DNA from 2 places in the Acetoanaerobium noterae genome. Region 1 is predicted to be linked to the other one. Evidence: riboswitches for the same ligand, from Rfam matches in the RefSeq annotation. Region 1 holds a riboswitch; the other holds the start of a gene.
What was found. A riboswitch is a leader RNA that binds a small molecule or an ion and turns the genes downstream of it on or off. The one in region 1 is predicted to bind glycine.

Region 1 (15,932 bases):
TGCATAGACATAGGAAACATCGAGTTCCTGAGCCACATTTTTTAGTAAACTCTTATCCATAATGTGCCTTTCAACTACATATCTTTCTTTATACGAAAGACCCTTTAATAAATCTTCTAGTTCGATATCGAAGTAGCCAGATTCATAATCTAATTCCATAAAGGTCTCATCGTATTCTACTAAATCCGCTACCTTAGCTTGTTTTCTTTTCTCATCATAGTAATAACATCCTAGCATTCTTTTCATATATCCCATAAATAATATATTTCTTTCCAGTTCATAATTATCAATTAATTCAATAGTCCTAACATATCCTAGCTGGAGTAAATCTTCATCTACATATCCAAAATAGTGTCTTATTTTTTTCTTAATCAGAGGAGTAATGTAAGCTAAAAGCTGCCTTAGATATTCTTGTTTATCCCAAGTAGCAGTAGCTTCCTTATAGCCTATAAGCGCTTGTTCTATATCTTCGTAAGTATTTGTCTCCATTTCCTTACCTCCTATCTCTGTATAGCTACCGAACATATGTTCTGTTTCTACTATACAATATGCATTTATTTTTGAAAAGGTAGGAAAAAAGTTCAAAAAAATATCCTATATCATTAGCATCTTATCTACATATTGTGTAGATAAGATGCTAATAATCCAGGATATAAAAATACTTAACTATTAAATTCGTATAACAATTTTTAGCCTAAGAAGCATTTATAAAAAATAACTTCTTTAAATTATAAGCCACGATTACCTTCCTTCATACATTTTGCTGTAATAGTTTCTGTATTCTGAAGAAATAATCTTTTCTATCCATCTAGGATTGTCTAAATACCATTTTATCGTTAGCTTTATACCTTCATCAAAAGTGTATTTAGGTTCCCACCCTAGCTGCGTACTTATTTTTGTATTGTCTATTGCATATCTTCTATCGTGTCCTAATCTATCTTTTACATGAGTAATTAAAGTTTCATCTTTTCCTAGCTCATTTAAAATCAATTTTACTATATCCAAATTTTGTTTTTCATTATTCCCACCAATATTATAAACTTCTCCAGGCTTTCCTTTATGAAGCACCGAGTCAATAGCACTGCAGTGATCCTCAACATAAAGCCAGTCTCTAACTTGTTTCCCATCTCCGTAAACAGGAAGAGGTTTATCATTTATCGCATTATTTATCATTAGAGGAATTAATTTTTCAGGAAATTGATATGGTCCGTAATTATTAGAGCACCTTGTAATATTAACAGGAAGTCCATAGGTTTCACTATATGCTCTTACTATCATATCAGCTGAAGCTTTGGAAGCCGAATAGGGACTGTTTGGATTTAGGCATGTTGTTTCTTTAAAAAGTCCCGTTTCACCTAAAGAGCCATAAACCTCATCTGTCGATACCTGAACAAATTTAACGCCCTTTTTATACTCTTTGCAGTACTTATCAAATAAATCTATTTTCCAAAAATCCTTAGCAATATCAAGTAGTGCCTGAGTTCCCATTATATTTGTTCTAAGAAAAACTTCAGGGTCTTCTATGCTTCTATCAACATGGGATTCTGCCGCAAAATTAACCACCATATCTATGTCAAATCTTCTAAAAATACTTTCTACTAGCTCTCTATTACAAATATCTCCCTTAATATGCTTGTACCTAGCATCTCCCTCTATATCTTCTAGATTCTCTAGATTTCCTGCATAAGTAAGCAAGTCTAAGTTTACTATTCTGTAGTCGTGATGCTTTAGCATATACTTTATAAAGTTTGAGCCAATAAATCCCGCTCCACCTGTTACTAGTAAGTTCACACTTATCTCTCCTAACCTAAATCGTTTTTAAGTAAATCCTCGTAGGACTCTCTTTGCACTATCAGTCTGTCTTCTTTATCATGAATCATAACCACTGCAGGCTTTGCAAGCTTATTATAATTGCTCGACATACTATAGTTATATGCTCCAGTTCCCATAACTGCTAGTATGTCTCCTCTTTCTACTTTAGGAAGATTAATATCCCAAATTAATATATCTCCGCTTTCACAGCACTTTCCAGCAACTGTTACTAGCTCAGTATCTTCATCATACATTTTATTTGCTATGCAAGCACTGTATTTGGCTTGATAAAGTGCTGGTCTTGGATTATCTGCCATACCTCCGTCTATGCATATATATTTCCTAACTGACTCAATATTTTTTACACTACCTACAGTATAAAGAGTAATTCCTGCTTCAGCTACTATATATCTTCCTGGCTCTATAAAAATATTCGGTCTTGTTATTTCATATTTATCAGCTAAAGCTAGTACTTCTTCCATAATTGCATCTGTAAAATATTCCAGTGGCATAGGTTCATCTTCAGCCGTATATCTTACTCCGAATCCTCCCCCGACATTTAAATCCTCTATTTCATAATCATACTTGTCTTTTATTTCTTTAATAAGCTCCATAGCTTTTTTTGTTGACTCTACATGAGCCTCATTGTCAAAAAGCTGTGAGCCAACATGAAAATGGAAGCCTTTAAAATCAATGTGTTCTGATTTAATAGCTAGTTCTATAGCTTCATCTAAGTCTTTGCTAGCAAAAGAAAGTCCAAATTTTGAATCTAGCTGTCCTGTACTTATATATTTATGAGTATGTGCCTCCACATTTGGAGAAATTCTAAGTAAGATTTTTGTAGTAAATCTTTCTCCTGCAAGCTCTATTAATAGCTTTAGCTCACTTATTCCATCTACTACTATTCTTCCTATTCCTCTTTCTAATGCAAATTCCAATTCATCTTTTGATTTGTTGTTTCCATGAAACATTATTTTATCTGGATTTATTCCGGCATCTAATGCCGTATATAGCTCTCCATAAGATACTACATCTATACCCATTTCTGATTTTTTAATTATTTTAGCCATTGCTTTAGTCAAAAAAGCCTTACTAGCATAATATGCATATGTACGAGGGTATTTATCTAAAAAATTCACCTTAATATAATCTATTTTTTCTTCTATTATATCCTGACTCATAACATAAAGCGGTGTAGAATATTTTTGCGCTAGATATACACTGTCAACTGAACAAAACTCAAAATTCTCTTGCATAGTTCCCCCTCCTTAGTTTTATATACGACTGATTACTTAATTTTATATATTATACCTTTTTATCTTCAATTATTATAGCATTTTATCTATCATAGGATTAAAATAGTGTAAAAGGAGGTTGTGATAATGAAAAAGATTGCAATTGCATTATTTTTATCAGCTATATTAGGCACATCCGTATTAGCTGGATGTTCACCTAAGGAAGAAACTCCAGCCCCAGATACGACACAAGAGGAAGCTGCTCCAGAGGCTGAACAACCAGCAGCTGAAGAAGAATTTGCTGACCTAGCAGAATTATTCAAAAAAGGAGAAAATGCATTTAAAGATGGCATTTACTATGCACAGACCTTTACAATGACAGACCAACAAAGTCAGATGAAAACTTGGCATAAAGGAGATAAAGTGAAAAGCAGTATAGTTGCTGATGGCGACGAAATGATTAACATAATAGATTCAAAAACAGGTGAATTCGTCACATATAGCGCATCTGAAAAAACTGGAATGAGATTCAAAGCAGATTCTGGCGACTCAGCGTTTATGCCTGATACCAGCATGACTGATATTGCCTCAGTAGATGAGCAAGTCGATACTGCCACCTTTGAGGTAGTAGGGGATGAGAAAATACTAGGCGAGGATTGCGCAGTTATTTTATCAAAAGACAAAGCTACAAATGAAGAAGTTAAGCTTTGGGTTAGCAAAAAATATGGCATAACTATGAAAATGGTAAGCAAAGGCGTGGATGGTAGCGAGATGACTATTGAAGTCACTGAGCTAAAGGTTGGGGATATTAACGACTCAGAATTCGAAGTTCCTTCTGATGTTGTAATCGAAGAATTTTAAATCTGAAAAAATTACTTGAATATAATTTTTATTAAAGTGACTTTAGGGTAAATATATTATGAACCGTCTATTATTGCAATCAAAAATTGCTAATGGTTCATGCTTACCTTGTTATCTTTATAATAAGGAAGTTATTTTACAATAGGAGGATTGATTATATGATGAAAAAAGTTTCTGCGTTCGCTTTAGCTTCACTAATTATCGTGACACCAATTTTTTCAAATGCTCTTACAAAAGACCCCGATGCAGGAGAACTTGCTTATAAGCATGTTGTTGAGCTTTCAGACGAAATAGGTGATAGAACTCAAGCAACAAATGGAGAATACGATGCTAAAGACTATATTGAAGATGTATTTATGGATTTGGGCTATGATACTAAGCTCCAAAGCTTTGAAATTCAAAGAACAAAAGACGATAAACCGTATGATACTGTAACATCATATAATGTTATTGCAGTAAAACCAGGTGAATCTAAAAGAGAAATCATCATAGGAGCTCACTACGATTCAAAAAACAATACTGGAAAAGGTGCTGACGATAATGCTTCTGGAGTGGCTGTAATGCTTGAAACTGCTGAAAAAATATCAGACCTTAAAACTCCTTATACTGTTAGATTTATTGCTTTTGGTGCTGAAGAAAGCTTCAAAAATAGCGATAATGTTAAAAATGGTGGATTAAATGGCTCCTCATACTATGCCGAAAACATGACACAAGCTGAAGTAAATAATACTGTAGCTATGATCAACTTAGATTCTCTGCTTGCTGGAGACTTCATGTATGTTTATGGTGATTTAGGCAAAAAAGGTTTTGTAAGAGAACAAGCCTTAGCAATTGCAAAAGAGCTTGGACTTGACTTAGAAACAAACCCTGGACACAATAAAGACTATCCAGCTGGTACAACTGGAGACTGGAGTGACCATGCTCCTTTTGTTGAAAGAGGAATTCCTTATGGATACTTCGAAGCTACAAACTGGCATTTAGGTGATATGGATGGATATACTCAAACTGAAAAACACGGTGAAATTTGGCATACTGAAAATGATAATCTAGATTTCCTAGAAAGAGAGTTTCCAGGTAGAGTTGAAGAAAGATTAATGACTTTCTCAAATACACTTACTGAGCTAGTACTCAACTTTAATCCAGCAGAATATAATTCTGTAAAAATTAAAATAGATAAAGACGAAATCAAGAATAATGGAAAACCTGAAAAAGCAGCTAAAAAACCATTTATAAAAGAAGGTAGAGCTTTAGTTTCACTTGATGTTATAGAAAAAGCTATGAAGCTAGAGGTTTCAGTTTCAAATAACGAAAAAGAACTCACTCTCAGCAAAAATGGAAAAACTGTAGTATTCGATTTAGATACAGAGAAAACCTATGACAAAGATTCGAAAGCAGTGATTACTGAAGATGGTGATATCTTTGTAGCTGTAAATGAAATTGCTAAGGTTTTAAATGGCAATGTGAAATGGGATGCTAAAGACAAATCAGTGGAAATAGTTTACTAGGTAAATAAAAATTTTAAGTACTTCAATTAAAAGAGCTTGCGAATTCGCAAGCTCTTTTTCACTATAATTAAACTTTCATAAGAATCTGTATTTCTCAAATCTATTCTAGTTTTCTATCTGAATATATTCTTAATGCTCTTCATTTTTTCTTTCTTCAATAATTTTCTGTGCTAACTGGCTAGGAACTTCATCGTATCTTTCAAATTCCATCTCAAAATAACCTTTTCCTTGAGTCATAGCCTTTAGGTCAATAGCGTACTTAAAGGTTTCTGATTGTGGAGCTTCTGCCATAATTAATTGTTTCGTCCCTTTGAAAGGCTCCATACCAAGTACCTTACCACGTTTCTTGTTGATATCTCCCATGATATCTCCCATAAATTCTTCAGGAACTACAATCTTAAGCTTCATTACTGGCTCTAGAAGTACTGGTTTAGCTTCTTCCATACCTTTTTTAAATGCCATATTAGCAGCTAGCTTAAAAGCCATCTCGGATGAATCAACATCATGGTATGAGCCATCATAAAGTACAGCCTTGATGTTTGTAACTGGGAATCCTGCTAGTATTCCTTTTTCCATAGACTCTTTAAGTCCTTTTTCTACAGCTGGAATATAGGATTTTGGTACAGAACCTCCAAATATTTCCTCTGCAAACTCAAATGGCTCTGATGATGGAGCAAATCTAATTTTAACATCTCCATACTGCCCATGCCCACCACTTTGTTTTTTGTGCTTGCCTTGGACATCGGACTTGCCCTTTATAGTCTCTCTATAAGGAACCTTTAAATCAAGTAGCTTAACCTCTACACCAAATTTATCTTTTAATTTATCCTTTAATGAGTTAACGTGAATCTCACCTTGTACACCTAGAACAGTTTGCTTAGTCTCAGCATTTCTCTCCCATGTAAATGAAGGATCCTCTTCCATCAATCTTTGTAGTCCTGAAGAGATTTTTTCTTCGTCTCCTTTATTAGTCGGCTCTACTGCAACAAGCATCTGAGGTTTTGGGAATACCAAATCATCATAGCTCTCGTGTCCTGATTTTGAAGATAGAGTTTCACCTGTGGAGCTATCTTGAAGCTTTGTAAAAGCAACGATATCCCCAGCTCTTGCTTCGGACATTTCTTTATATTCTCCATTAACTAAGGTAAATACCTTAGGAATTCTCTCTTTATGGCCTTTCTTAACATTATAAAGCTCAGATTCTGGCTTTAAATGTCCTTCGTGAATTTTAACAAAAGATATCTTTCCAACAAATGGGTCAACTATAGTTTTAAAAATTTGACCTGCAAACACATCGGATTCTTTTATATCTTTTTCATCTAGTGGTGATGGAAGATAATCCCATATCATATCTAGTAGAGTATGAACTCCGATATTTTTAGCTGTTGAGCCGCAAAGTACAGGAATTACATCTCCTTCTAATACACCTTTTCTAAGTCCTTTGTGTATCTCTTCAGTTGTAAATTCCTCACCAGCAAAATATTTTTCCATAAGTGCTTCATCGGATTCAGCAACTGATTCCATAAGCATTTCTCTTACTGGAGCTATTATATCGTCCATATCAGTTGGCATATCAACTGTAACACACTCTTTACCATTATATTCTCTTGCAAACATATCAACTACATTTATAAATCCCTTAAACGCTTCTGCTTTACCCCAAGGTACATGAAATGGAGCAATCTTTTTGCCATAACGTTCTCTTAATTGGTCTAAAATCTTGTCGTAATCGGATTTTTCACTATCGATTTTATTTACAAAAATAAAACGTGGAGTTTGATACTCATCTGTAATTTCTAAAGCCTTATCGGTTCCAACTTGTAAATCTGTGGTTCCATCTACTACTATAATTGTGCCTGAAGCTGCTGCCATAGCAGACACAACCTCTCCATCAAAATCAAAATAACCAGGAGTATCTAAAAAATTGTACTTGTGATCATTCCACTCTAGTGAGTGTAGATTCATAGAAGAAGTTAGCTTGGCTTCATCAGTTGGTTTAGAAATCCTATTTGTAAGCTTGACAGTATAGTGAACTGCCTCCATCAAATTTGATTTCCCTGACCCACTATGTCCAAGGATTGCAATGTTTCTGATCTTGTCACTCTCGTAAACCCTCATAATACATTCTCCCCTCTTTATGATTAAATCTGCCCATTGACAGAATATTTAATCATTTTGCGTTAAATTTTTTAAAATTCAAACAATTTTACTTCTTGAAGATAATTATATCCATATATTGCTATAAAATCAACAACTTTGCAAAAAAGTAGGACCCTCGGGGAAAGGGTCCTAAATGGGGGGTTATTTTATGGGCTAGATAACATCATCATCAAGATTTGTTATCTTATTTTAATATATACCATTTTAGTATTAATTGAAACACTTTTTTTAAAAATTACATAAAAAATTCATTTTTATAATCTCATGGATTTAATAATGCTTATTTGTTATAATAAACTTACTTAATAATAAAAATATTCTAAATTATATGCATTTCGTATTATATTACATATTACAAAGGAGAGATAAAATGATTTCTAACAAAATGCAGTCACTCGTTGCAAATAGCTCTGTAATTCGTGCTATGTTTGATGAAGGAAAACGATTGTCAAAAATTTATGGTGAGGAAAATGTTTTTGATTTCAGCTTAGGAAATCCTAATGTAGAGCCTCCAGAAGTTATAAAAGAATCTATAAAAGATATATTAGACAATGAAGTAGCTACATATGTTCATGGCTATATGAACAACTCAGGCTTTGAAGATGTAAGAACTACAATTGCTGAGCATGAATCAAAAAAACACGGTATGAACATCAGCTTTGAAAGCATTGTAATGACAGTTGGTGCAGCTGGAGGACTAAATATAATTTTTAAAACTCTTCTAAACCCTGGCGATGAAGTAATTACATTTGCTCCATTTTTTGGAGAATATAGAGCATATTCAGCTAACTACGATGCAAATCTAGTTGTAGTTGAGCCTGATATAGATACCTTTGAGCCTAATATCGAAGCTCTTAAATCTGCTATTACACCAAAAACTAAAATAGTTATAGTAAACTCACCAAACAACCCTACTGGAGTAATTTATTCTGATGCGGCTCTTACAAAGCTTGCCGAAGTGCTTAAGCAAAAAGAAGAAGAACTTGGCATTGATATTTTCCTAATATCAGATGAGCCATACAGAGAAATCGTATATGATAATGCTGAGGTTCCATGTCTTCTAAAATACTATAAAAATACCATCATAGGTTACTCATATAGCAAATCTTTATCACTTCCTGGCGAGCGTATAGGCTATCTAGTAGTTCATCCTGAGATTGCTGATTTTGGTGATGTTATGGGTTCTCTAAACGTTGCTAACCGTATTCTTGGCTTTGTAAATGCACCATCACTTTTCCAAAGAGTAGTTGCAAAGAACTTAAATGCCGAGGTAGATGTTAATGTATACAAGAAAAATAGAGATGCCCTTTACAATCACCTAGTAAGTATAGGTTTTGAATGTGTAAAGCCGCAGGGTGCATTTTATTTGTTCCCAAGATCTCCTATTGCTGATGATAAAAAATTCTGTGAAGATGCTAAGCAGTTTAATCTTCTTTTAGTTCCAGGCTCCGCATTTGGATGTCCAGGACATTTTAGATTATCTTATTGTATATCTTATGAAAAAATAATAAATTCTCTACCAGCATTTGATAAACTAATCGCATTATATAAATAATCTCCATAAAAATAAGACCTCTGCTATTAAGGTCTTATTTTTTATTTGAACTTATTATAAAGAAGGTTTGTAAGTTAATACTGGCTTTCTTGCTGCCAGTGCCTCATCTATTCGACCAGCTGGTGAATGATGAGGTGCTGCTTTAAATATCTCTGGATTTTCTTTTGCTTCTTTAGCAATTTGCTTCATGGCATTTATAAACTCATCCATAGTTTGCTTGCTTTCTGTTTCTGTAGGCTCTATCATTATTGCACTGTCTACTATTAGAGGGAAGTATACTGTAGGCGGATGGAAGCCATAGTCAATAATTCTCTTTGCAATTTCTAAAGTAGTAATCCCTGTTGATTTATCTTTGATTCCAGCAAAAATAGCTTCATGCTTGCAAAGCTTATCTACAGCTAGCTGATAATCATCTTTTAGCATTTGTCTCATATAATTTGCATTAATCACTGCGTTTTCTGATACAGCTCTTAGCCCATCTGCTCCCATACTCAGGATATATACATAAGCTCTAAGAAGAATACCAAAATTCCCATAAAAGCTTTTAATCGATCCTATGCTGTCTTTTTTGTCATAGTTTAAAATATACTTATCGTCTACCTTTTCAACTTTTGGAACTGGCAAGAATTCAGCAAGATGTTTTTTTACTCCCACTGGTCCACTTCCTGGTCCCCCACTTCCATGAGGCGTAGAAAATGTTTTGTGAAGATTAAGATGGCACACATCAAAGCCCATATCTCCAGGTCTTACTATCCCCATTATAGCATTCATGTTTGCTCCATCGTAGTATAGTAGTCCTCCTGATGCATGCACTAGAGAAGCCACTTCTTCTATTTGAGTTTCAAAGAAACCAAGTGTGCTTGGATTAGTAAGCATAAAGCCAGCTATCTCATCACTTAGTACAGCTTTTAATTTTTCTATATCTATACTGCCATCTGCATTTGTTTCTAGCTCTATAACTTCAAATCCAGCAACATTAGCGCTTGCAGGATTAGTGCCATGAGCAGAGTCAGGAACTATTATTTTAGTTCTTTTTTCGTCGCCTCTATGCATATGGTAGGCTTTTATAAGCATAAGCCCTGTCCATTCTCCATGAGCTCCAGCAGCTGGCTGAAGAGTAAATTCATCCATTCCAGTTATTTCAGATAGCATATTTGCTAGGTTGTACATTATTTTTAGCTCTCCCTGAACCGTTTCTACTGGAGAAAGTGGATGTACCCCTGAAAATTTTTCGTTTGCTGCTATTTCTTCATTAATTTTAGGGTTGTACTTCATGGTGCAAGAGCCAAGTGGATAGAATCCAGCATCCAAACTGTAATTTTTCTTTGATAAATTAGTATAGTGCCTCACAGCATCGAGCTGACTTACTTCTGGAAGATTGGCTGATTTTTCTCTTAAATACTCTTTCGGAATGAGAGAATCTTCAAAAGCAAAATCTATATCAAGCTCAGGAAAATCAATAGCTTTTCTTCCATGAGCAGATAGTTCAAATATCATTTTATCGTAGCTCATCTTACACCTCCTATTACACTTACTAATTTATCGATTTCTTCCTTAGTTCTTTTTTCAGTTACTGCTATCAAGATAGCATTTTCAAGCCCATAATCTGTACTCGAAAGACTATATCCACCTAAAATTCCAGCTTCAAGTAAAGCCTGAAGTACTTTTTCTGAAGAAGCTTTAGTTTTTATTGCAAACTCCTTAAATATAGGTCCTTCAAAAAGAGCCTGCACATTATCTAGCTTTTGTAGCTCCTTATAAGCATAGTTTGCTTTATTAAGGCAGGAATTTGCTACTTCCTTAATACCTTCTTTTCCTACTACAGCCAAATACATCCCTGCTCTTATAGCATTTAGAGTCTGATCGGAGCAGATATTGGACGTTGCATCTTGCCTTCTTATATGCTGCTCTCTAGCTTGAAGTGTGAGTACAAAAGCACGGTTTCCATTTGAATCTACGCTTTGTCCCACTATTCTTCCAGGCATCTTGCGAAGCAGTTTATCCTTTACATTTATAAATCCAAGAGTAGGCCCTCCAAAATTAAGTGGAAGCCCTAGAGCTTGTCCGTCTCCGAGTGCCATATCTGCACCTAGCTCACCTGGCGATTTAAGAAGCCCAAGAGCAATAGGGTCTGTATATAGCATCATCAAAGATTTATTTTCATGAATTATAGGTTCATACTTACTTATATCTTCAATTATTCCGAAAAAATTCGGATATTGAAGCAGTACTCCTGCAGTGTCTTTGTCTAGCTTGGATTTTAAGTCATCAATATCAGTTTGACCCTCTATGGATGAAACTTCTACTACATCCATATTTCTATATTGGAAATAGGTTTTTAGCACAGCTCTAGTTTCAGGAGATACTGTGTTTGAAACTAGCACTTTTTTTCTCCTTGTACTTACACAGGCAAGTACACTAGCCTCTGCTGCTGCAGTTGCTCCATCGTAAAGAGAAATATTAGATACATCCATTCCAGTAAGCTCACATATCATGCTCTGATATTCAAAAGCTGCTTGAAGTGAGCCTTGACTTATCTCAGGCTGATAAGGGGTGTATGAAGTAAAAAATTCTGCTCTTGATATTAGCTGAGGAATTACTGAAGGAATATAGTGGTCATAGATACCAGCTCCTAAGAAACACACCTTATCCTCTATGCTTGTATTCTTTGAAGCCAGGTCCTTAAAATGCTTTCTGATTTCAAATTCTGATAGCGAATCCGAAAGATTTAGTTTCCTTGAAAGCTTTAAGCTAGCTGGAATATCTTCAAAGAGCTCATCTGTAGATTTAACTCCTATGGTATCTAGCATAGCTTTTATTTCTTGCTCGGTATTAGGAAGATATGGATGCATTTATTATGCCTCCTTTTCATACATAGCAATATATTCGCTCTCACTCACAAGCTCATAACTTTCTATACTATTCTCTAATTCTACTGCCATAATCCAAGTATTATTTGCATCTTGGTTTATTTTTTCTGGCTCGTCACTTAGTGCTTCATTTACTTCTACTACCTTTCCATCTACTGGCATAAAAATATCAGAAGCTGCTTTTACAGATTCAACCACGCTAAATACATCTCCCAAGCTAAATTCGCTGTCTACTTCAGGTAGCTCAACATATACAATTTCTCCAAGAGCCTTCTGTGCATAATCAGTTATTCCTATATAAGCTACATTTCCTTCTACCTTTATCCACTCATGATCCTTTGTAAAATACACCTTGCTAGTTGACATATTAACATCTCCTCACATAATAAATTCAAATTAAATACATATTTCTTAAATCAATCCTTATTTTAATTAAGAAGCTGATTAAATTTTTACGTCTTATTAATAAAAATGTCTAAAATTATATCTATTTTTTATAAAAGCTTCTACTTACTATCTTAGCAGGCACCTTTTTATTTCTAATATCTATATAAATCTCATTGCCTAGTGCTGCATACTGGGCATCAATTAATGCAAGACCTATGCTTTTTTGAAGAGTAGGTGACTGATAGCCTGTAGTAACTATTCCTATTTTGTCATTTTCTGAGTATACCTCATAGCCATGTCTAGAAATTCTCTTGTCCAAAAGCTCAAATCCGACTATCTTTCTTTTTAAGCCTCCTGATTTTTGAGCACTTAGAGCTTCTTTTCCTATAAAATCGTCTTTATCAAGCTTTACAAAATATCCATAGCCGGCTTCTATAGGTGTAATTTCATCTGAAAGCTCGTTACCATATAGCGGAAGATTAGCTTCAAATCTTAGAGTATCTCTAGCTCCTAGTCCTATCGGAATAATGTCTTCTTCTGGGCTTTCTTCTAGAATTAGCTTCCATAGCTTCACAGAATCTTTAGCTTCACAGTAAATTTCAAACCCATCCTCTCCTGTGTAGCCTGTTCTAGAAACTATAGTATTAATACCTTTTATATCAACATTTCTAAGAGCATAAAAAAACTTAATCTCGCTTAAATCAGTTTCAGTAAATTTTTGAAGTATAGCTTCTGCCTTTGGCCCTTGAATAGCGACCTGTCCTATACTATCTGATACATTGTTAATATCTACCTCATATCCAGTAGCATGATTTACTATCCATTCGTAGTCTTTAGAAATATTGCCAGCGTTCACTACTAGCATAAAATCATCCCGAGAAAATTTATAAACTAAAATATCGTCTACAACAGTTCCATTTTCATAACACATAAAGCTATATAGAATTTGATTATCCTCTAATTTACTTATATCATTAGTACAGATTTTCTGGCAAAACTCCTCTGCATCTTTACCTTTTACTTCTATTTCGCCCATATGAGACACATCAAATATTCCAGCAGAGGTTCTTACCATTTTGTGTTCCTCAGTAATCCCTTTAAATTCTATGGGCATCTCCCAGCCTGCAAATGGTACAATTTTAGGGTCATAATTGCCATACACCTCAAATAGTGGTGTTCTTTTAAGTCTTTCAGTCACAAATTTTCCCTCCTCATTCTATTAATAACCTGCATCAAAAATTTGCCCAATAAAAAAGAGAATATAAAGACGCTAAAAAAGCATCTCCATATTCTCTGTTTTTTTCACCTGAGAGATTCTATCACATAATATCAGCGATATTGCTCCTACGGATATCCTATAACGGGATATTTCCAGAGTTCCATCAGTTACCGGTCCTGTTGCCTGAAAGCTTCTACATATAGGCTGGATGAGCATATATTATTTCTTCTTCGGCTCTCATAAGAGATCTCCCGATAACCTCAATTGGTAAATATTATCTTTATGGAATCGTATTATACTCTGGTTTTAAAAAATTTGCAAGCCATTTTAAAAATTTTCTGATTATAACTATCCAAGTAAATGTGAAAGAATAGCAAATACACAATTATCTTAATTTTTATCCTTTTAATATATGATATGGTATAAATTTAGTGTCATTCACCTCTTTATTGTGTATAAAAATTATCAAACACTCTCTACTTTCGAAGACTCCATAAGTTAGATTTTCCTTAGCTGTTTCTAGCTTACTTGCGTACTCTTGAGCTGATTTATAAAGATGATATGCAACTAGCTCCGGGTGGGTTCTAAAAAGGTATTCTTTAGCCTCTTTAAGACAGGCGTGCGGACCATATTGTCCTGTGATTACTATATCGTACTTTTCTATAGCCTCATCAGCAATCTTATTCATATTAATCATAATTTTTCCTCCCGAAATTGTTATTTTTTTATCTATTTATATATATTATACCCCTATTTTAAAATTTAATCGATATATTTTTAACAATTTTGCAAACTTAATCTTTCTTACAATTCTGTTATATTAGTTCAAAAATATTTTTTGTAAATATATTAACTTTTTTTAGTAAATATATTTACTATTTTATCGATTAGGATTATAATACTCTTCGTAGTTTAATTTCGCTTTAATACATTTAATAAAAGGAGAGTTCAATAATGACTAAACAATTTACACTTACGAGAAAGCTACTTGTATTCTTTATAATTTCGTTGCTATTATTATCCTCTGTGCTTACTGGATGCACTACTTCATCAGCCGAGGATTTAAACCTTCTTCAAGGAAATCTCGAAGCTGAGGATGTGGATATAAACACAAAAATTCCAGGCAAGATACTTACAATTGAGGTCGAAGAAGGACAATATATAGAAAAGGATGATGTAATTGCAACTATAGATGCTAAGGATTTAGCTGCAAAGCGAGAAGGCTTAGTTGCTCAGGCTAACGCAGCTCTTGCTGCAGTTGATATTGCAAAAGCTCAACAACAAGCTGCCGAGGGGCAGTTAGAAGCTGCTAAAGCTCTTTTATCAAAAGCCCAAAATGGAGCAAGAAGCGAAGATATTCAAAAAGCTCAAGCAAATTATGACATTATGAAAAAAAGTTATGATAGGATTCTTGCTCTATATGAAGAAGGAGCAGTTGCTTTAGCCCAGCTAGATGAAATAGAAACCAAGCTCAAGGTAGCTGAGCAAGATTTAAGCATTGCAAAAAGTGGAGCAAGAGCTGAAGATATAGAAGCTGCAAAAGGTCAAGTTGCCGCTGCACAAGGTCAAGTAGCCGCTGCTGCTGGAAGCGTTATTGCTGCAAATGAAAAATATACTCAGGCAGCTGCAGGAATTACTGAAGTAGATACTTATATAACAGATGCTGCAATTAGAAGCCCTCTTTCTGGCTATGTAACTAGTCTAAACTGCTCTGCGGGAGAAATGCTTTCAACTGGTATGAACCTAGCAACTATAACAAATCTAGACAAAATAACTTTAACAGTTAATGCCGATGAAACTCTCCTTCCAAAATTCAAGGAAAACCAAGCAGTGAAAGTTTCAGTCCTTAGCTACAAGGATGAGGAGTTTAATGGAAAAATAGTGCAGATTAATAAAAAACCAGATTTCGCAATCAAAAAAGCCAGCAATGAAAATGGAGATTTTGATTTAATAACCTATGGAATAAAAATAGAAATTGAAAATAAGGACCAAAAATTAAGACCTGGTATGACAGCATTTATAAACATTGAAGAATAGAAGGGTTTCGTATGAATATAAACTTTAAAAAATATATAGCTCCCTTGATACTCATACTTATCTTTCCAAATCTAGTAAACATTCTCACTTGTTACTCTATGAAGGAAAAACAGCTGAGGTATATTCCAAGCGCTGTATATCTTGGAGATAACACAAGTATGACAAGGGATATAGTAAGAAATCTTAAAAGCAGTGAAACATTTGATGTGCAGTATATAGTAGACGACCCAAATGAAGTTGAAGTTTTGATGAGAGATGGAAAAATTCTATTTGGATTAATCATCCCTCAAA
Region 2 (15,932 bases), on a different contig from region 1:
CTAGATTAGGTATTTCTTCTCCCTGTGCTGGTGCAGGTCCAAGACCAACAAATCCATTTTCTGATTGAAAAACAACATCTATATCATCACTTACATAATTTGCAACTAATGTAGGCATTCCAATACCTAGGTTAACTACATCTCCATCGTGTAATTCCTTAGCTACTCTTTTTGCAATTATCTCTCTTGACATCTCTTATTCCCCCTTAACGATATAATCAACAAGTATTCCTGGTGTTATAATATGTTCTGCATCAATATCTCCAACCTCAACAAGGTTTTCTGCCAGCATAATAACTGTATCTGCTGCCATAGCCATAAGCGGATTAAAGTTTCTTGCAGATTTGTCGTAAAGAGTATTTCCTTTTTTATCAACTTTATGTCCAAGCAATAAAGCAACATCTGCCCTAAGTGCTGTTTCTAACAAATAAGTAACTCCATCAACTTCTATTTTTTGCTTACCTTCTTCTACCATTGTTCCAAGACCTGTAGGAGTAAGAACTCCACCGAGTCCAGTTCCTCCACTTCTCACTCTCTCAGCAAGAGTTCCCTGAGGAACTAGCTCAACTTCCATTTCTTTTTCATTCATTTGTCTTCCAGTCTCTGGATTTGTGCCTATATGTGATGCAATTACTTTTTTAACCTGTTTGCTTTCTATAAGCCTTCCTAGACCTTTATCCACGAATGAAGTATCATTTGCAATAATAGTTAAATCCTTTATCTCTCTTTTAATCAGCTCATCTATAAATATCTCTGGTGTGCCTACACCAAGAAATCCGCCAATCATAAGAGTCATCCCGTCTTTTACATGATCCATGGCAAAATCAAGTGATACAATTTTATTCATGTCAAACCTCCTCAAATTTTTTTAAATTTAAATTAAAGAGAGCCTCAGAATTCACTTAGGTTTATTTTAAATAAAGAGGAACCATACTTCCGTAATCCTGCAGTTTTGAATTCGCTAAAAAAACTGCATCGATTTCTAAGGAATTTAAGACGTTTATAATAGCTTTTCCATTATTATAATGTTCTAAGCTTCCCATGAAAGCAACTTTTTTATTATCAATTAATGAACTAGCTCCTCCAATAAACCCATACTCAAAGCCTTCTAATATTATATCTCCACTATTAATCATAGCAATATTCATGCCATATATTTCATTTATTGCCTTAAATATTGAAATATCCGATGTAACTAAATTATTAGAATCTAGTATCAGAGTTGAACATTTGCTATATCCTTGCTTAGTATTAATAAGTGATATGTTTAAGCTTTCTAAAACGCTTACAATCGCTTTGTCCACGTATTTAAAATAACCTAGAGCATGCCTTCCAAAAGTAGCAACATTGTATTTAATGTGATTGGGATACTTTTTTTCTATTAATGTAGCTCCAATCTGTGTAGAAAATCTTTCAAAATCTTTATATTTTTTGCTATAAAGATATGGCTCTATAATAGTAATATTCTTTAAAGGACACCCCATCAAATCAGGGTGTCCTTTAACAGCTTCATATAAGTTAGGGTGAGCTACAGTTTCTACTATTTCTATACCAAATGATTCTATTTTATTTTTCATTCCAGCCGGAAGTCTATAATCTACCAATAGTGCATCTGGTTTCTTTTCGATACTGTACATAAATACTATCTTTCGCCCTTTTCATAAATTTCTCCGTTAGCTGCTGGTCCATTAGCTTGACCTACAAAGAAAATTAAAACAAATAAAGTTATAAGATATGGAATCATCGACAATAGGTGTTCAGATATGTTTATACCAATAGCTGGACTTCCTAAAAATACAACTAATCCATTTGCAAATCCAAATAATAAAGAAGCTAGCATAGCACCCTGAGGCTTCCATTTACCAAATATCATGGCAGCAAGCGCAATAAAGCCTTGACCTGAAACAAGAGTTGGTCTGAATGTCGATACAATTGCCAAGCTCATAGAGGCTCCACCAAAGCCGGCTAATACTCCTGATAAGATTACACAGATATATCTCACCTTATGAACATTAATACCTAAAGTATCCGCCGCTCTAGGATGTTCACCAACTGCACGAATTCTTAATCCAAATCTAGTTTTATAAAGAACAAACCAAGCAATAGCAACAAAAATAAATGCTAAGTAGGTTGTCGCATAGGTATTGAAGACAGTATCTAAAAATCCACTTGGAAGTAATCCATTTAAATATCTTGGCATTTTTTGATCAAGTGGAATACTTGGTGTCATAGTAGATCCATCAAACAGCATTTTAGACATAAATATTGCTATTCCTGGAGCTAAGAAGTTAATTGCTATACCAGAAATAACTTGATTTGCATTAAAGCTTATAGATGCAATAGCATGAAGAAGGGCAAATAAACCTCCAGCTACTCCAGCTCCAATAAAGGCCATCCACGGATTTCCTGTAAATACAGCTACTGTTGCTCCTACAAAAGCTCCTATTGTCATCATACCCTCGAGTCCTATATTAACTACCCCAGAGTTTTCTGAAAATACGCCACCTAATGAGGTAAATATTAAAGGAGTGGAATACATCAATGTTGTACTAAGCAATATCGCTAAACTTGTCATTACACTATCCATTTTTTCTACCTCCTTTAACTTTAAACTTATTTATCAATATCTTAACTATAGAGCTTGCAGCAATAAAATAAATAATAGAACCTATAACTATTGAAACCACTTCTGGAGGTGCTCCTATGGTTTGAAGCTTTGAACCACCATACTTTAGACCTCCAAACAGAAGTCCTGCCAGTAATACACCAAATGGAGAATTTGCTCCGATAAGCGATACAGCCATACCATCAAATCCATAACCCTCAGCTGCAGCTAATATTGTAATCTTGTGTGAAACTCCAAGAACCTGAGTTACTCCAGCAAGACCTGCTAATCCTCCTGCAATAGCCATTGATATAACTATTGATTTGTTTACATTTATTCCGCCATACTCAGCAGCATGCTTATTGTACCCAACTGCTCTAAGTTCATATCCTAAAGTAGTTTTAAAAATTATATAATAAACTAAAATTGCAGCAATAATTGCTATAACAATACCCCAATTGACTTTTGCTGTCCCAACTAGAGGCTTTAAAAATGAAATCCCAATAGATGCTGTCTCTTTTATGCTATAAGATGCTTCGCTATTTGGAAGTCTAAATCCATCGATAGTAGTGACAAAATTTGATAAATAAAGTGCTGTCCAGTTTAGCATAATAGTTGAAATTACTTCATTAATGCCAAATTTTGCTTTAAGAAGTCCAGCAACTGCAGCCCAAAGTGCTCCTGCTAGACACCCAGCAATAATTGCAAGTGGAATATGAATAATTGCTGGTCCATCAAAGAAATAACCTACTAGTACAGCAGCCATTGATCCAATTATATACTGACCCTCTGCACCTATATTAAATAATCCTGTTCTAAAAGCAAATGCAACTGAAAGTCCAGTAAGTATCAGAGGAGTTGCGTATACAATAGTCCATGCTATAAATCTAGGCTTACCTATTACTCCTTGTATCATAACACTATAAGCTTCTATTGGATTAAATCCAGCAATGGAAAGAATTACTGCTCCTACTAAAAAACCTAGAATAATAGATAGCAGGGTGTAAAGAAGCTGTTCATTTATTCTAAACTTTTTCATTATTTTCCTCCTCCTGCCATCATTAGTCCAAGTTGATTTTCATTTGCATCTTTTGCATCAACTATTCCTACTATTTTTCCTTCATAAATTACTGCAATTCTATCTGAAACACTCATGATTTCATCTAACTCAAATGAAACTAGTAAAACGCCCTTTCCTTTATCTCTTTGCTCGATAAGAGATTTATGAACGAACTCAATTGCTCCAACATCAAGACCTCTTGTAGGCTGAGTGGCTATCAATAAATCAGGGTCATTAGTTACCTCTCTTGCTATGATAACTTTTTGCTGGTTCCCTCCTGACAAGGCTCTCGCTTTTAAGGCATTATTTTGTGGTCTAACATCAAACTTATTAATGAGCTCATCTGCAAACTGTCTAATGTTTGAATCTAATAGCTTTCCATTTTTTGAAAATCTTTCTTTTTTATAGTTTTGCAATATCATATTTTCTGATACAGTAAAATCTAAAACAAGCCCGTGCTTTTGTCTATCCTCGGGGATATTAGAAATACCTGAATCCATTATATTTCTAGGATTGGTATTTACTATTTCTTTTCCATTTATCATAACAGAGCCACTTTCAGCTTTTTTAAGCCCTGTTATTACTTCTACAAGCTCAGACTGTCCATTGCCATCAACCCCAGCAATACCTAAGATTTCTCCACGTCTTACTTCTAGATCAAGTCCATTAAGTGCAAACAAGCCTCTATTATCCTTAGCTTTTAAATCTTCTATTTTTAAAACGGTATCTCCATAAATGGCGTCATTTTTGTCTACTTTAAATGTTACTTCTCTTCCAACCATCATTGAAGCTAGTTGATTTTCATCTGTCTGAGACACATCAACCGTATCAATTCTTTTTCCTCTTCTAATAATAGTGCAGTAATCGGCTGCTTCTTTTATCTCTTTTAGCTTATGAGTTATTAAAATAATTGTCTTGCCTTCTTTTGTAAGATTTCTTATTATCTCAATAAGTTCTTTAATTTCTTGAGGCGTAAGAACTGCAGTTGGCTCATCAAGAATTAATATTTCCGCCCCTCTATATAAGGCTTTTAATATTTCTACTCTTTGCTGCATACCAACTGTAATATCCATAACCCTTGCTTTAGGGTCTACATATAGGCCATATTTTTCTGAAATAGCTTTAACATCAGCTATAGCTTTGTCCATATCTACTTGTTTAAACGTTTTCATAGGCTCCATTCCAAGTATAATGTTTTCTGCTACAGTAAATGGTGGAACTAACATAAAGTGCTGATGCACCATCCCTATCCCTAGTGCTATTGCCTTGTTTGGATTGTCAATAACAGCTTCTTTTCCTTCAATAAATATTTTTCCGTCAGTTGGAGTATATAGACCATATAAAATATTCATAAGAGTAGATTTACCTGCACCGTTTTCTCCTAAAAGTGCATGAACTTCTCCTCTATGAACTGTCAAATCTATATTATCATTGGCTATAAAATCTCCAAATTTTTTGGTAATGCTTTTCATTTCCACAACTTTGTGAGAAAAATCAACATTGGCCTTAGTTGTTGTCACAATTTAACCTCCTTGAATCATATTCAATCAAACCATAATACTATTCTATCAGATACCAATTCTAAGTATATAGTAAACCTGATAGTAAATATTTCATATATAAAAATCTTTTTCTATTATATCAGAAATATGTATTAATTTACTAGATAAAAAATCCCGGTATCACTACCGGGATAAATTAATTACGTCAAAATTAGTTCATAGAGTTGAAAGCTTCTTCTGTTCCTGGAACTGTAATCTCTTTGTTGATAATCTTTTGCTTTTCAGCTTCAACAAACTCTAAGATATCAGCAGGTACATTTTTGCTTGTTGTAGGAGCAATATCAACTCCACCTTCAGCTAAACCAAATACGATTGTTGTTCCGCCAGCAAAGTTGCCATCTTTTAATTCTTTAGCAACGTTGAACATAGCGTTATCAACTCTCTTAACTGCAGATGTAATAACGTTATCTGGAGCTAGATCGTTTTGGTCTCTATCAACACCGATTACCCATTTGTTCTGCTCTTTAGCAGCTTCAATTGCACCGTTACCACTATCTCCAGCTGCGTGGAATATTATGTCTACTCCAGAAGCATACATTTGATTAGCAACAGCTTTTCCTTTTGCAGGATCATTAAATGCATTTACGAACTGTACATCAACAACTGCATCTGGATTAGCAGCTTTAACTCCTGCTAAGAATCCAAATCTAAATCTATTGATTACAGGTACATCCATACCACCAATAAAGCCTATTTTATTTGATTGAGTCATTTTACCAGCGATTAGACCAACTAGGTAAGAAGGCTCTTCTTCTTTGAATAAAACGCCAAGTACGTTATCAGGAGTAGCATCACCATAATCGTTATCGATTATAGCATATTTTTGCTCTGGATAATTTCCTGCTGCTGCTAAAATAGCATCAGCCATTTTAAATCCAACACCCCAAATAAGATCGTTTTCTCCATCTACAAGTGTCTCTAGGTTTGGCTCGTAATCAGCATCTTGCTTAGACTCGATATATCCAATTTCAATACCAAGATCCGCTTTTGCTTTTTCAAGACCTTCCCAAGCACTTTGGTTAAAAGATTGGTCTTTAACTCCACCAACGTCTGTAACCATGCTAATTTTAAGTGATTCTGCTGCTGTTTCTTCTGCAGCTGGCTCTTCAGCAGGTGTTTCTGCAGGAGCACTAGAGCATCCAGCAAGAGTCATAATACCCATGATAGAAGCTAAGAATAAAGCTGTGATTCTTTTCTTCATTTTCCTATCCCTCCTAAAATTAAAATAAAAATCTTACAAATAAAATAATTAAGGCTCTATTTTATTTTAACAAAATTTTTACTTTTTACAAGTGTTATTTGTCTAGCAGATGTCGCCTTCTCCAGCTGCAAATCCAGCTTTAACTAAAATTTGTTGACATTCGCTTACTCTGTCTTCTGGGACAAGAACTATTGGGCCTGTACAACCCATGCCACTTTCAGCATAAATACCATTTTTCCATAATAGCTGAACTGCATCTTCTAATTCCATTATATCTATTCCTGAAATAGATCCAGTTACTACAACTTTATCAGGTTGTGCAACAACCTCTTCCTGAGCAGCTTTTTTCTCAACAGGCTTAGGAATTAAATCCATCCATTTAAGAGCATTAAGCTTTTTAAACTCAGCTTTAGCAATTTCTGTTATATCGTTGTTAGCGATTTCATGAGCATATTTTAAAGCGTTTGCAATTACTGGAGCACCTGATGCTCTTGATAATATAAGAACATTACGCTCATAGCCTTCGCCTACTCCAGGACCATAACCATATCCAGAAACCTCGTATTGTCCTCCGCTTGTAAAAGATGAGAACATTTTCATTAAAATATTTCCTGTAAGAGTATCTGTAACCACAACATCAACAGTTCCAAGAAGCAAATCATTTCCTCTTAAAACTCTTCCGCCATCACTTCTTTGAGACTCGCCAAAAGCAATATCATAACCTTTAGCTTGAAGCTCAACTAAAACCTTTTCCACACTTCTAGCTCCATCAACATTCAAGATACCAACTGTTGGTTTTTCTATACCTGATGCTTTTGCAGCAATTACGCCATAAACAGCATTTTTAACCATAGCCTCTACTCTTTGAGCTGACGATGTTCCAGTAGTGGTAGCAATGAACATTTCTTTACCATGTGCAGGTGTTACAACTCTACCTACTGTAGAAACCCCTATTGGAAAGTTATAGTGCATAGTAACGCAAGCACCTATTTCTTTGCTATCAAGTTTTTCTTCCATTACTTTATACATTTCATCTTCAGAGCTTACTTCAATAGTTTCTAATCCAGAATCATTTGCTGAACCAATTAAAACTATGTTAAGCTGAGGATAAAGTTTTTTAGCAAGCTTTGCTCCTTCTACAAGAGTAGCTTCTCCATGCTCACTACCAAGAGTAGTAAGTGCTACCTTTTTAGTTTTTCCAAAGCTTCCAGTTTGAATTCCATCGGCAATTTCAAGAAAGGCATCAGCTATTACTTTATTCAAGTTCATTATCGTTGCCTCCTTCTTATTGTCCCAAATTTTCAGCAAGCTTTCTCATCGCATCTGCTATCATAGATTTGATTTGCTGCTCATCAACTTGAGGTGCTTTATCTTCACCTTTACCATCATTTTTCTCCATTACAAATGATACTCCATCGAACTGGTTTGTCATTCTTCCTAAGAAAAGACTTCCTTTTCCAACTATCATAACTTTGTCTAGCTTGTTTTCTTTCATCTCATCAATTGCAAAGCCTATAAATGGAACTCCTGATGGAATATGTCCTTGAGTAGGAGCAAATCCTGGCATTCCGTGTTCCTTACCAAAAGTTGGAAGTGAAGATTTTTCTAAATCTCCTCTTTTTACTCCAAGAGCAGCTATCATCTTATAGTTAGCTTCTGGAACATCTCCAGCTCCAGCAGGTTTTGTAATATCTGGATTTTGCATTTCTACAGAGTATTTACTGATATCTGTAATTTTTAAACCACCTTTATCTAATGGCATTGTGATTAATGATGTAATTACTGCTTGAGGAGATGAGCCAGTTCCTACTGTATGTCTTCCTACTAAATCAGTGTTGAATACTGGTGAAATTCCATCATCTTCTGAAACTAGAACTGCGAATCCACCAAGTACATCCTCTAGAACTGGAATGTTTTTCTTAATATGGTCTTTTGCATTCATACCAAGTTTAGCTGTTGCTCCACCACCAACTACAACAACATGCTTATATACACCTGATTTAACAAGTGCAGCTGCATTTATTAATGCATGAGTAGGTCCAGCGCAGAATCCTCTAGTATCTGATCCAGTTGCATTAGTAAAGCTGCATGCTTCAGCAATTGATTTTGCAAAGTTTCCTCCACCTCTTTGGTTCATATCACCGCAAGCTTCTTCAGAACATTCTATAACATATTCAACTTCATCAGCTTTTACAGAAGAATTTTTCATTAGATGTTTTACTGCTAAAACTCCTGATGCCTTAACAACCAAGTTTTCAAACATAATATGAGCTGTTAAGCTACTATCTACTTCATGAGCTCTCTTTACGCATCCAACTAGCTCACCCATGTGATATAGTCCTTCTGCATGATGCTCGTTTACAAAGGTTTTAATTGAATCAATTTCTTCAGAATCTTTAAATTTCTCAAGTTCAGCATCACTGAATAATTCATGAGCTTTTAGTTTCTCAACAACAGCTTTAGAAAAATCAGCAGTAAGCTTAACAAGGTCAAAAGAGTCAGCTATTTTTAACATACCTATAAATTCATCCTGAGGCATGATTTCGCCAAATCTACCTTCTCTAGTTCCTTGAACTGGATTTTCAAACCAAGGAGTAGCTACATCATTTAGTTCTTCAGGCTTTTTGTTTCCAATATATACTTGGTTAGGAGCGTAATTCACAACTTCTTCATAATTTCTGATAAAATTTCCCACATTTTTTAGGAATTCTGAGTCTGGATTACCTAGTTTTTCCATTTGGTAAGTTGTTCCATTGTGGATAATCATATCAGGAGTATGAACTAAAATATAACTTGCATTTTTCAAAACAGGTTTTGTCATAAGAAGCCTCCAATTTTACTTTAATATTAAAATTAGATGGGGTTTTTCTCCCCATCTAATTTATGAACAAAATATTTTAATAGCAAATTTATTTATCTTAGTCTTCAAAAACTGTTTGGTCTTCAACTTCAGTTTCTAAAGCTTTAAGAGCTTTTTCAACAAGCTTTCTACGAAGCTGTTTTTCTTCAGCTGCATCTAGTGCAGGATTTCCAAGTGGGTGAGGAATAGCAATTGTAGGAATTATTCTATTTGCACCAACTGTTAGAGATATTGGAACTACTGTACACATATGAACTACAGGAATACCAGCTCTCTCGATTTCTTTAACCATCGTTGCGCCGCAACGAGTACAAGTACCTCAGGTAGATGTTAAGATAACCGCATCTACTTTGTTTTCAAGAAGTTCTTTAGAGAATTCTTGAGCAAATTGCTTAGAATTTGCAACAGAAGTACCATTACCTACTGTAGTATAGAAATATTTAAATAATTCTCCAATTTTGCCTTCTTTTTCTAAATCACGAAGTACATCAACTGGAAGAACTCTGTCTGGCTCGTTATTAGCATATGTTGGGTCATATCCACCATGTGCAGTTTCATGATCAGCTTCTGATAGTTTATCAAAGCTAGAGATATCATATCTTCCGTATTTAGAAGCTGAAGATGACTCTATATGATCAGGATTGTGCTTAGGTACAATACCACCAGAAGTTACTAAAGCAATTTTTGCTTTTGTAATATCTTTAACTGCTGGGTTTGGAGCTACTCTATCAAATACTGGCATTGGATACTCAGTTTCAAACTCTTCACCTTTAAGCTTTTTAACTAGCATTTTAACAGCACGCATAGATCCTCTTTCATCTACGAATGCATTAACACGAACTCCTCTTGCAAAGTATCCATCTTCTTGTGGAGAAAGAATTTCTTCACCTTTAGCTAATTTAGTTGCAAATTTCGCTACAGCTGGAAGAGCTTTTCTCATACCAGCAGCTGAATCAGCTGTAGGGATAATGTAAACCTCTTTCTTGAATACATCTACTCCTGGATTTTCTTCGTACATTGCGCTGAAAGCTTTGATTCCAAGCTCATCTTGAACCATTTTAACAACAGTTCCACAAGCCATTCCGTATCTACCAGCATTGAATGCAGGACCAGCGATTAGTATATCTGGATTAAAAGATTTAATCATCTCTAAAACTTTAGCTTTAGCTTCTTCAAGATTTTCATTGAAATATGAATCTCCACAAACTACTACTCCTACTATCTCAGCATCTTCTTCAATTAACTTTTGAAGTTGTTGAGATATTGGAGGTTGACTTTCAGCAATATGTGGAAGAGTATCTGCCTTTTCTTCTCCGCCTATACCAGCAAAGAATTGATTTAGATAGTGTACAACCTTAACTTTTCCCATCAATAAACGCCTCCTTCCTTATTAGTCGTTAAATTTACAAAACTGACTTCTAATGCTTTGCATTTCTTCTATGATTTCATCAACGTTAAGAACCATTTCCATCATTCCAACTTGATCATCAAAGATTTGAGCATCTACTTCATCTTTGAATTCAGGCTCAACTGCGTGATAAACTCTTAATCCAAGCTCAACACCAGCAAGAGGACCAGCAAAAGTAGGGTCACCCGCTGTAACTGTTTCAGCTGCTAGACCAGCAGCTTCGGCTTCTGCAGCACCTATTACAACCACAAGATTTTCAGCTCCGAATTTCTCAGAAGCATCTTTAATTCTCTTTTGGTTTTCTAGGTCCATAGCCCCAGCAGCAGTTCAGACAAAGCATTCTGTTGATGAAAATATAACTTCACAATCGATAGGCTTAAGACATTCTTCAATAGCTGGGCCAGGAATTCCGTCTCTATCGCCGATAATAACTATTTTTTTTCCAGTAAAACGGCTCATATTTTCCTCCTTAAATTTTCATATTCTATTTATAATAGTATGGTTAAATTTTTATAATTAGTAAGTTCTTGCAGTCATCTTATTGAATCCAACTTCACTAGTAGCTCCAGTGATAGCCTGGATTTCAACTTCAATTGATCCATCAGCGCGTAGAGAACCATCAAATCCTCCAGCAATAACATCTATAACATCCTTAGATACATGTCCAATAATTTTATCAAGCTTTGGTAAAACTATTGTCATGTTGGCATTACCACCAGTTACACAAGCATCTGCAGCAACATCAGCATCAGCTAGTGATTGAGATGCTCCATCTCTACCTGCATACTCATCAGTAAGAATAACTGTTTTAATACCTTTTTTAGTTATCTTTTTGCAGTTCATGATTAGGTCAGTATCTGGGTTTCCAAATCCTTCTTCAGAAATTATAACACCATCTAATCCAAGGTATTCAGCCATCTTTGCAGTCCAGTTAGATGATCTTTCTTTATCAGCTAGATATACGTTTTCGTTAGTTATAATTACACCAACAAAGTTGTACTCTTTTCCGTGAAGTTCGTATAAGTCATGAATAACTGGGTTGTTCATATGAACGTATGTTGGGTTTTTGTCACAAGCAGATACGCAGTTTCCTGATAATATTGCTCCATCCATTACTTCTGTTGGATAGATTAATGTAGGAATAATTTTCTTCGCATCAACGCCATATACATAAGTATCATGTAATAGTCCTTGAGTTTGAAGCATATATACATATGCAACCTTAGGAAGATTAGGAAACTCTTTTACTGATTCGAATATTGGCTTAGTCTCATATACTTTTACTTCATCTGGAGTAATGTTTCTTCCAGCTTCGCCTAGGTATTTTCCAGCTTTTAATCCAACCATTCTAAGAGCTGCTTCGTGGTCATGTTGCTTAAGTCCATCAACTGGCTCAGCTATAATAACTACGTTGCAAGTTTTAGAAAATGGAGTATAGTCAGCTCCTGGACCAGTCATATCGATAATTCCTTCTTGGAATCCAACAACTTTTCCAGTTGTAACTACTGCTGCACCCTTAAGTACATTCGTTTTTCCTTCTCCAACAGTATCAACTTTGCTAAGGAAACCTGGGAAAATTCCTCCGTTACCTTCAACTTTGACTCTTGGTTCTATAACATCTTTAACCGGAGCTATTCTTACACTTTCTCCTGGTCTAACGATTTCCATATCAATTGACTTGATATGCTCATCATTTGATAATTCACTGATTAGTTCTTGCTTGTTTACATAAAGAACACCGTTTTCAACTTTAGTGCTGTCACCAAATTGGATATCCTTTATAAAAATATTACCAACTTCAAGACGCATAGAGTCACCTCCTAATTCAAATAAATTAAATGTATTTTTTTACCATAGCTTCTACATTTGCAGCTGTTGCATCTTCCTTTGTAAGTTCGTCAATTTTTTGACCATCTTTGTAGATTGCTATAGTAGGAAGACCTAGAACTTTTTCCTTTATTGCTAATCTTCTTGCTTTAGTTGTGTCAAGTTTAGTAAATCTAACTTGCTCACCATAAGTTTTTTCCATTTCCTGAATATCAGGCATTAAAGCTTTACAAGGCTCACAACCTTCACTCCAGAAATCAACAAGAACATATCCAGTTCCTTGAAGTACTTCAGTTTCAAAAGTATCTTTATCAAGTTCGAACATAACGTTTTCCTCCTCTGATTTATTATCTCAATTTATTTAAATTAAAAACTATATTGATGTATTAAAATAGTTTTTTTAAATTGCCGTATTAATAGTGCTTTCTTAATTATGTTGTATTATAATGACTTTTCTATCTGTTAACTCCTACAGACCTTCGTGCTCAATATACTTTTCTGCCATGATTGCAGCGATTGCTCCATCTGCAGTTGCAGTTACTACTTGTCTTAATACTTTTTCTCTACAATCTCCAGCGGCAAATACTCCAGGAATATTTGTTTCCATATTTTGATTTGTTACAAAATAGCCTGATTGGTTCATGTCTAATTTACCTTTAAATATATCAGTTTGTGGTATATACCCAGTAAATACGAATATTCCAAAAGTTCCAAATTCTTCATCTGCAAAATGCTCTGAAAGCTCACCTGTTTTAGTATTTTCAAATACAACAGATTCAACTATTCCATCACCTTTAATTTCTTTTATAACTGAATCCCATTTAAAATCAATCTTAGGATTTGCAAATGCCTTATCTTGAATTGATTTAGCTGCTCTTAAGCTGTCTCTTCTGTGAACTATAGTTACTTTAGAAGCGAATTTCGTTAAATACATAGCTTCTTCTACTGCTGAATCCCCACCACCAACTACAAACACTTCCATATCTTGGAAGAAGTCTGCGTCGCAAGTTGCACAGTATGATACGCCTTTTCCTGTTAACTCTTTTTCTCCAGGGCAATCTAATTTCTTTGGGCTAGCTCCTGTAGCTACTATTACAGCTTTAGCTTGATATTCAGCTTTTGTTCCTTTTAAGATTTTGATTTTTCCAGTGAAGTCAAAGTCAACTATGCTATCTTTAATTCTCTCTGTACCAAATTCGTCTGCTTGCTCAGCCATTCTTGCAATAAGAGATGGTCCAGAAGCATCGTGAATAGAACCAGGATAATTTGCAACTTCTTCAGTTGTTACTATTTGTCCTCCAGTTTTATCCTTTTCTATTATTAAAGTACTCATTTTACCTCTGGCCCCATAAAGTCCCGCTGAAAGCCCAGCTGGTCCAGCGCCAATAATTACTAGATCGTAAATTTTTGACATAATTTCACTCCTTAATTATATTTTTAAAGCATTTTTTATTAAATCAAGATCTATGACCCTGAAATCTTCCAACACAGTTTCTGTCCAGTTTGGTGTAATTGAGTCATTTTGTAGCTTTGAGTATGTGTAGATAGCATTTTCAATCATCTCAACTGAATTAAAATCTAGCTTATCACCTATTTCTAATGCAACACTTTTAAATGGTGTTTCATTAGGCTTTACACTTCCTGAAAGTGGGTGAGTTAATAATTTATAATTCTTGTGGACGTAATCTCTAACGCTGTAAAGCACATCTTGATAACTACCTTCAAGTAACTGCACGTTTTTTCCACCATAATACTCGTCTACCAATTTATTGTTTGTGATAATAATCATTAGTCACCTCATAGCAGCTATAAAATAGCCCATCATAAACATTTTACCCTTATTTAAAAATAATATTCAAAAGAACTAGCCAAAGGTTAATCTTATTCCCATCAAATATTTTTATATTTACAATAAAAAAAACAGGGAAACAATAGAGCCTTGTTTCCCTGTTTTATCAGAGTTCTGTCCAAGCAAAATCCTTTTGCCTGAGAATTTCATTTATATTTGGCAAATATAAACTTGTCCCTTCGGCGATCAAACGATTCTCTCTTTTGCTCTTCATTCAGAATTATTTATTTGTTAAATACTCTTTATAAGCTTATTCTATAATAGATTAAAAATTTAATCAATCATTTTTTTATTGTTTTTTACATTTTTGTTAAAAAATAATCTTTCTGCCTTAACCTCTTATAAATTCTTATATTCAACTATATAAAATTATTTTTTTATTTTTTCGTAATATAGAGCTACTGCACTAAGCCCAGAATAGGCTGCTACTGTACATCCTACCTCGGAATAAATAGTTTCTGATGGCAGGTACTTTGATAAAACAGCTTCTTTTAGCTCTTCCAAATAGCTTTCATCATTAGCATGATTCATGCCTATTACTCTTCCATCTAGAGTAGATTCATTTTTTTCGATGTAATCAATAATATATTTTATTGCTTTTTTTCTTCCTCTAACTTTTTCCCTTGCTACAACTTGGCCATCTTTCATAGTCATTATGACCTTGATGTTCAAAAGGTTGCTCATCATATACTGCGATTTGCTGATTCTTCCACCCTTATATATATATTCAAGAGTATCAAAAATAATTAGATACTCCATGTTATTAACTAAGTCTCTAACTCTTGATTCTATATCATTAATCCCTACACCATTACTTGCCATCTTTGCTGCCTCAATAACTATCATCCCATAGCCAAGAGTTATTGCTTTTGAATCTATAACTCTTATTTTAGCTGCGTCAAATTCACGGCTCGCAATTAATGCACTATTATAGGTTCCACTAAGAGCTGATGACATAGTGATACATATTACTTCATTGCCTGAATTTACAACTTCGCTGAATTCTTGCTCAAACTCTGCTGGAGTAACTTGAGAAGTTGTTGGATATTCATTTGTGCTTTTTAGTCTATCAAACATGGTCTTTGTATCTATATCTATTCCATCTCTATAAACTTCATCCCCAAAAATAACCTTCAATGGTAATACCTTTATATCGTACCTATCAATATACTCTTTTGGGATATCTGAAACGCTGTCAGTAATTATTTTAACCATAAAATTGCCCCTATCTTAATTCTTTATAATCAATTTGTCTTATTGCTTCATATGCTGCTATTGCTACTGAGTTAGATAAGTTTAAAGACCTCACTCTGTCCATATTAAGCATTGGGATTCTAACATTGTTATTTGGATTAAGCGATAATATTTCTTGAGATAACCCCTTGGTTTCTTTCCCAAAAACAATATAGCTTTCATCTTCATATGTAGCCTCTGTATGATTCTTTTTAGCTTTTGTTGTAAAAAAATAGAATTTATTAATATCCTTATCTTCTATTAGCTCTTCGAAAGAATCATAATAATTAATTGAAACTAAGTCCATATAATCAAGCCCTGCTCTTT

Region 2: linked by a shared signal. The riboswitch ahead of B5X47_RS08925 (GrdX family protein) and the one ahead of gcvT (glycine cleavage system aminomethyltransferase GcvT) in region 1 are both predicted to bind glycine.

The regions. Positions count from the first base shown of each region.
Region 1 covers NZ_FUYN01000002.1:516,682-532,613, reverse strand. The annotation lists gene B5X47_RS06010 (sigma-70 family RNA polymerase sigma factor) at 1-489, opposite strand, end outside; gene rfbB (dTDP-glucose 4,6-dehydratase) at 742-1,791, opposite strand; gene lysA (diaminopimelate decarboxylase) at 1,803-3,068, opposite strand; gene B5X47_RS05995 (DUF4412 domain-containing protein) at 3,195-3,908, shown strand; gene B5X47_RS05990 (M20/M25/M40 family metallo-hydrolase) at 4,067-5,413, shown strand; gene B5X47_RS05985 (elongation factor G) at 5,543-7,531, opposite strand; gene B5X47_RS05980 (pyridoxal phosphate-dependent aminotransferase) at 7,944-9,128, shown strand; gene gcvPB (aminomethyl-transferring glycine dehydrogenase subunit GcvPB) at 9,183-10,640, opposite strand; gene gcvPA (aminomethyl-transferring glycine dehydrogenase subunit GcvPA) at 10,637-11,980, opposite strand; gene gcvH (glycine cleavage system protein GcvH) at 11,984-12,364, opposite strand; gene gcvT (glycine cleavage system aminomethyltransferase GcvT) at 12,486-13,583, opposite strand; glycine riboswitch at 13,766-13,868, opposite strand; gene B5X47_RS05955 (hypothetical protein) at 14,002-14,301, opposite strand; gene B5X47_RS05950 (HlyD family secretion protein) at 14,559-15,641, shown strand; gene B5X47_RS05945 (ABC transporter permease) at 15,653-15,932, shown strand, end outside.
Region 2 covers NZ_FUYN01000004.1:76,008-91,939, forward strand. The annotation lists gene B5X47_RS08855 (3-oxoacid CoA-transferase subunit B) at 1-193, opposite strand, end outside; gene atoD (acetate CoA-transferase subunit alpha) at 197-847, opposite strand; gene B5X47_RS08865 (DUF6873 family GME fold protein) at 909-1,637, opposite strand; gene B5X47_RS08870 (ABC transporter permease) at 1,643-2,587, opposite strand; gene B5X47_RS08875 (ABC transporter permease) at 2,580-3,644, opposite strand; gene B5X47_RS08880 (ABC transporter ATP-binding protein) at 3,644-5,137, opposite strand; gene B5X47_RS08885 (BMP family lipoprotein) at 5,379-6,428, opposite strand; gene grdD (glycine/sarcosine/betaine reductase complex component C subunit alpha) at 6,531-7,697, opposite strand; gene grdC (glycine/sarcosine/betaine reductase complex component C subunit beta) at 7,714-9,249, opposite strand; gene grdB (glycine reductase complex selenoprotein B) at 9,347-10,657, opposite strand; gene grdA (glycine/sarcosine/betaine reductase complex selenoprotein A) at 10,679-11,155, opposite strand; gene B5X47_RS08910 (glycine/sarcosine/betaine reductase component B subunit) at 11,213-12,505, opposite strand; gene trxA (thioredoxin TrxA) at 12,531-12,848, opposite strand; gene trxB (thioredoxin-disulfide reductase) at 12,993-13,937, opposite strand; gene B5X47_RS08925 (GrdX family protein) at 13,953-14,312, opposite strand; glycine riboswitch at 14,488-14,586, opposite strand; gene B5X47_RS08930 (DegV family protein) at 14,742-15,587, opposite strand; gene trmL (tRNA (uridine(34)/cytosine(34)/5-carboxymethylaminomethyluridine(34)-2'-O)-methyltransferase TrmL) at 15,598-15,932, opposite strand, start outside.